DNA from 2 places in the Dorea sp. Marseille-P4042 genome. Region 2 is predicted to be linked to the other one. Evidence: riboswitches for the same ligand, from Rfam matches in the RefSeq annotation. Region 2 holds a riboswitch; the other holds the start of a gene.
What was found. A riboswitch is a leader RNA that binds a small molecule or an ion and turns the genes downstream of it on or off. The one in region 2 is predicted to bind glycine.
Positions count from the first base shown of each region.

Region 1: linked by a shared signal. The riboswitch ahead of glyA (serine hydroxymethyltransferase) and the one ahead of C7E02_RS03415 (GrdX family protein) in region 2 are both predicted to bind glycine.

Region 1 covers NZ_OLMI01000004.1:149,362-152,578, forward strand. Annotated here, with positions in the region: gene gcvT (glycine cleavage system aminomethyltransferase GcvT) at 1-95, opposite strand, end outside; gene glyA (serine hydroxymethyltransferase) at 151-1,392, opposite strand; glycine riboswitch at 1,500-1,610, opposite strand; gene C7E02_RS18755 (acyltransferase family protein) at 1,874-3,217, opposite strand, start outside.
Region 2 covers NZ_OLMI01000001.1:668,501-671,717, forward strand. Annotated here, with positions in the region: gene C7E02_RS03410 (glycine/sarcosine/betaine reductase component B subunit) at 1-1,066, opposite strand, end outside; gene C7E02_RS03415 (GrdX family protein) at 1,156-1,548, opposite strand; glycine riboswitch at 1,737-1,851, opposite strand; gene C7E02_RS03420 (alanine/glycine:cation symporter family protein) at 2,221-3,217, opposite strand, start outside.

The DNA of each region.
Region 1 (3,217 bases), on a different contig from region 2:
GTTCCATACTGTACCGGTAAGAGATATCCTGCAAATGGAACGATCTTACCGCCTGCTTTCACATGCGCATCATAAAGTGGTGTTTTTAACTCCATATCATATCCTCCTTCTTGTTTTTAATAGGGACGTTAATTATAGAGGTACATTAATTTATTCATATAATGGATATTTCTCGCAGATTTTTGTAACTTCATCTCTGATTTTATCTGCCTTTGTCTCAAAGTCTGTCACTGTCATCTTGATCAGTTTTGCGATTATCTTCATATCCTCTTCCTTCAGTCCTCTTGTTGTAACTGCTGGTGTACCGATTCTGATTCCACTTGTTATAAATGGGCTTGCCGGATCATTTGGTACTGAGTTCTTATTGACTGTGATGTAAACCTCATCCAGTCGGTTCTGAAGTTCTTTTCCGGTAATGTTCATGTTCTGAAGATCTACTAACATCAAGTGGTTATCCGTTCCACCACTTACCAGATTGAAGCCTTCTGCAATCAATGCATCTGCAAGTGCTTTCGCGTTATTCACTATCTGCTTCTGATACTCTTTGAACTCTGGTTTCAATGCCTCTCCAAAGCAGACAGCTTTTGCTGCAATAATATGCATCAGCGGACCACCCTGAGTTCCCGGGAAGATTGATTTGTTAATTGCTTTTGCATGTTCTTCCTTACACATGATCACTCCGCCTCTTGGTCCTCTCAGTGTCTTGTGAGTTGTCGTTGTAACTACATCTGCGTATGGAACCGGATTCTGGTGAAGTCCTGCTGCAACCAGTCCTGCGATATGTGCCATATCTACGAATAGATAAGCGCCAACTTCTTTTGCAATATCTGCAAAGATATCGAATCGGATCTCTCTTGGATAAGCAGAAGCTCCTGCAACAATCATCTTTGGCTTACATTCATGTGCAAGTTTTCGAATCTCATCGTAATCCAGTACTCCGTCATCGTTGATGTTGTAAGGAACAAAATTATATAAAATACCGGATTGGTTTACCGGTGATCCATGTGTCAGATGTCCGCCGTGTGCCAGGTTCAGTCCCATTACTGTGTCACCCGGTTTAATCAGTGCCTGATATACTGCATTGTTTGCATTTGCTCCTGAGTGTGGCTGAACACATGCATGATCACAGCCAAATAATTCTTTTAATCTCTCAATTGCCAGATTTTCAATGATATCTACATTCTCGCAGCCACCATAATATCTCTTGCCCGGATATCCTTCTGCGTATTTATTTGCCGGTACAGTTGCCATAGCCATCATCACTGCCGGGCTGATAATGTTCTCAGATGCAATCAGCTCCAGGTTTCTTCTCTGGCGTCCAAGCTCCAACTCAATTGCTTTTCCAACCTCTTCGTCATAGTTCTTCACATAATCTGTTACCTGTTCAACCATGTTCATTTTCTAATCATCCTCCAAATTTCCCCAAAAATTTTTAAAAAAGGGTACAAAAAAAAGCAGGTAAAAAATAATTTCTTAACAATCTTAAGACTTATTATTTTTTATCTGCCTCTGTCCTTTCACCTGAAAGATTGCTTACCGGTCTTCGCGTGTATGGCAGGTAAGTTACTTCTTCGGTACAATCCCTTCCATTGTTCTCCAGAGTGTTGTCCAGACCCGTTCCTTTTGCCTGAGAGTTTCTGCTTGCCCCTTCGGCTCCAGTCTATCATTCCATGTGCCGCGTATCACATGATAGTGGTATCTCACAAGTCCTTCCTTCAACTTAACCTCAGAATACAACTGTCTGACAATAAAGTCAAGCGTTAAATATTTTTCTTACTTGTTAGAATTCTATCAGTGATTATTGTTAAATATCTGACACCGTATTTACAGCCTTTACACCAGTTTTACATGCTTTTTTCTCAGTAAATAAAAACTATTCTGTACTTGCGTTTTTACTACTATCATTACTGCTGTCCGTACTTGTGTCTGTACTACTAACTAATCTTGACTTAGGAATTTCGATATTCTCCTTCTTGTATGCATCCAGTACAGCCTCCTTGATACATTTTGCATATGCTTTCGCACCTGCCGAGAGCAAATGTGTATCGTCTGCATCAAAATACTCATCATGACCCTCGCTTGCAGCATACCAGTCAATCAGATATGTATGATCATTTTCTTCTACGAATTTTTTTATCTTGCTGTTGCTTTCCTCTTCGAACGTATCATGCGGAATTCGGACTGTTGTCAGAAACAATGGCATATCCTTCCCTATCTTCTCCCGAATATCTTCAAGTTCACCATTGATCGGACTGTTCGAAAGTGATGCAAAGATGACGCCTTCTCCCTCCCATTTCTTTTCGTCAATGTAGGAATCAAGAACTTGTTTACCAAGTGATGTGATCCGTCCGATTTTAGTATCACTGACACTGTTTGGAAATATTTCATAAAAATCATCTGTTACATCAACTGCAATAGAATCCCCGATGAGCAGGAGATTTAAACCTTCCAGAATCTCATCATCCGTCAAATCAGCCGTACAGATGGTATCTTCACTCTCTGAACCATTCGCTTTCTGCTTTGCAAGTTGTTCTTCCGTCATCTTACCGGTCTCTTTTGCCTTTGCCTCACGTTTTTGTAATGTATCCAATGCATTTTTCTTCGGCACAAATATCATGCAAAGTATCAGTGACACGGTCAGTACAAATGTGCCTGCCATTACCTTTAAACTTCTTCTTGCCACCTGTATCTGGCGCTTCTTCTCCTGCCTGGATTTCGGTCTGCTTCTTAAAATATTCAAATATTCCCCAATAATACCATGGCGGATCGGTGTCTCAATAAAACGATAAGAAAGCTCTGACAGGACAACACTTAATACAATCTCAATCAATGTAATCCACCAGGATGCCTTTATCCCCTTACTGATTAACAAAATGATTGGATAATGCCACAGATATATGCTGTATGAACGATCCCCCATCCATTTCAAGACTGGGTTACTTAAGAATCTGCTAAGCCAGGTCTTTCGTCCTGATACTGCATAGACCATCAATACGGTCAGAATTGTTCCAAAAAATTGTCCTCCTCTGTACCAGAAATTACTGGAACCATTGATTGCTATCGTCATCACGAGCAACACTGCAAAAGACACACTGCCCAAAACCATATTGACACTAGCTGAAAGTCTTCTTGGAACCATCCGGTACTCCCACAGAATTGCAAGTAATGCACCGAATAAAAGGGAAAATGCTCTCGTGTCTGTCCCATAATATACCCG
Region 2 (3,217 bases):
CTGCAGCCGGATCAGAGTCAGCAAGTGACTGAGATTTTCCATCACGTCCAGCATACTCATCTGTAATGATAACAGTCTTAACGCCTTCAGCCTCAATTTTCTTTGTATTCATGATAAGGTCTGTATCTGGGTTACCGAATCCCTCCTGAGATACGATTACAGCATCCAGGTCTAAGAAACGGCAAAGTTTTGCTGTCCAGTCAGAAGAACGCATCTTGTCTGCAAGGTAAACGTTCTCATTTGTAAGGATGTGGCAAACAAAGTTAATAGTTTTACCATGCTCCTCGAATAAATCGTGAATAACCGGGTTATTCTCGTGAACATATGTTGGGTTTTTATCACAAGCAGATACACAGTTACCAGATACGATAGCTCCGTCCATGATCTCTGTTGGTGTCATCAGAGTAGAAAGTGTCTTCTTAGCATCTACTCCGTATACATATGTGTCATGAAGAAGTCCCTGGCTCTGTAACATCTGTACATAAGCAACTCTCGGAAGATCTGGGAATTTTTCTTTTCCTTCCATAACCCCGTATGTCTCATAAACCTTTGTCTCATCTGGTGTAAGATTACGTGCTAATTCCCCAAGATATACAGCAACTCTGAATCCAGCGAAACGAACAGCTTTCTCATAATCATGCTGTTTGATGTTATCAACTGGCTCACATACCATAACAAGATTTAATGTTTTTGAGAACGGTGTATACTGTGCTCCAACACCTGTCATATCGATGATACCTTCCTGGAATCCAACGATCTTACCAGCCGTAACAACAGCCATTCCTTTTAATGCATAAGTTTTTCCTTCACCAACTGTATCTACTTTGTTGATTACTCCCGGGAAGACTCCTCCTCTTCCTTCAACCTTTACACGTGGCTCGATAACGTCTTTAACCGGTGTGATTCTCACTGACTCACCTGGTCTAGCAATATCAAATGATACGCTCTTAATGTGCTCATCCTCAAGAGCAACAGCCTCTACAGCTTCTTTGTTTACATAAAGAATTCCATCTTCGATCTTAGACTCTGCTGCGAACTGGATATCCTTAATGTAAATGTGTCCCATTTCCAATCTTCTCACTTATGGTTCCCTCCTTCAAGAATTTTGATATTATTGTGTAAGCTAAATGCTTTAACAACCTCTCGCTACTCGACCTACCACACATCTGCGGATGAAATAGCGCTTTGTAACAGGGTCCAGTCAATTAACTGGAAGTCTTTGAACGTCTCTGGCATGAATTCTCTGTACTTTTCTGACTTGAACTCAAACTTTGCACAGGATCTTATGGCTCCTTCTATAATTGACAGTGACCTCTCATCCAGTTTTCCGGCTTTACGTGAGATCATAACCGACTTATATGGTGTTTCATTCGGCTTCACGCTTCCAGATAATGGATGTGATAAAAGCAAATGTCCTTCGTGTATCCTGTCTCTAACTTTCCCCAATACATCCTCATAAGAAATCTCACTATAATCCACTTCGTGCTCTTCATCAAGCATCTGTGGAACTAATGGATTGTTCGTTATTATAATGTAATCTTTCTTCATTTTTTATCCACCTTCCATTTTTGATTTCTTACATAGATGAAATAAGTATTGTGTCATTCTTCCCAGCTATCCGGTAGGATTAAAAAAGGCGATGCAACACCAATATTGTGTGCGCATCGCCTTTCTGTCTTTTGTCTTGACCGTCCTTCTTAGATAGCTTTTCTTTTCAACACAAGATTCAGAACGCAGTCCCTTTCTCAGTCCTTTTGCCTGAAAGTTTCACCCCTGGTATGTCCACCAACATACCTTGGCTTGCCTCTTCGGCGGTCTTCTTTAGTAAAGACTCTCTCTTAAGAAAGATCATCCCGCTATTCACTTTTATTTTTTATAGAGACAATGAATATCTCCCATTGCCTGTATCTATAATAACGTATTGTTAATTTATTTGCAACCCTTTTGCCATAACTTTCTTTTTTTAGTCAGTATGCACATTTCGCAATGTCCCTTTTTGGTCACAATTGCCATTGCATTTGTTTTGTCTATAAATAATATATTCAATTTTTCACAATATTCTATTAGTTCACAAACAATTTTACCTTTTTATTATAAGATGTTCTACTTTTATTTATTAGCATCCCTTAATTCAACGCTTTATCACAGTAAACTCCAGTTTATTTGCAACTGGAGTTTACTGATTCTACTATCAATTATTCAATTATTTATTGACGCCATCTATGAATTATTTTTCTTTTTAAAGTTTTTAAAGTAATCTTCATGCACCTGGCTGATTACTTTACTCAGCGCAAATAATGCAAGAATATTTGGTACTACCATCAAAGAATTGAAACAATCTGCCATATTCCATACAAGATCAACTTCTGCAAGTGATCCAAGGAACACGCAAGCCGCTGCAACTACAGAATAGATTTTCACTGCTTTTGGTCCAAACAAATATTTGATATTGGCCTGACCAAAGAAATACCATCCTATAATAGTAGAAAATGCGAAGAAGAACATACAGATGGCTACGAAGATATCTCCACCTTTTCCGTATAATGTAGAGAATGCATACTGGCTTAATTCAGCTCCCGTTTTTCCAGTTGGAATAGATTTTGTTGTCAATATTACAAGTGCTGTTAGGTTCAATACTATAAATGTATCAATAAATACACCTGTCATAGCTACAAATCCCTGCTCTACCGGATGATTCACTTTCGCTACAGCATGTGCATGTGGTGTAGATCCCATACCAGCTTCGTTAGAGAACAATCCTCTCGCAACACCTTTTGTAAGAGCAAGTTTTACAGTTGCACCGGCTGCACCACCAACTACAGAACTTGGTGAAAATGCTCCGATAAAAATAGATGCAAATGCATAAGGAATGTTTTTATAGTTGTAAATAATTACGATTAACGAACCGACAATATATAATGCTGCCATAAACGGAACAATTGTCTCCGTAACTTTTGCAATTCGTTTCATACCACCCATGAATACAAAAATTGCGATTACTGCTACTACAAGACCCATAATCCACTGTGGAATACCAAACGCTGTATGGAAAGATGCTGCAATAGAGTTAGATTGTACGGCATTACCCATAAACCCAAGTGCCAGTGTAATCAGTACTGCAAAAATTCCAGCAAGGACTTTTCCAAATGTTCCCTTAAATGCTGCTCTTATGTAGTAAACCGGTCCTCCTGTGACCTGACCGTCTGCTCCGACTGTC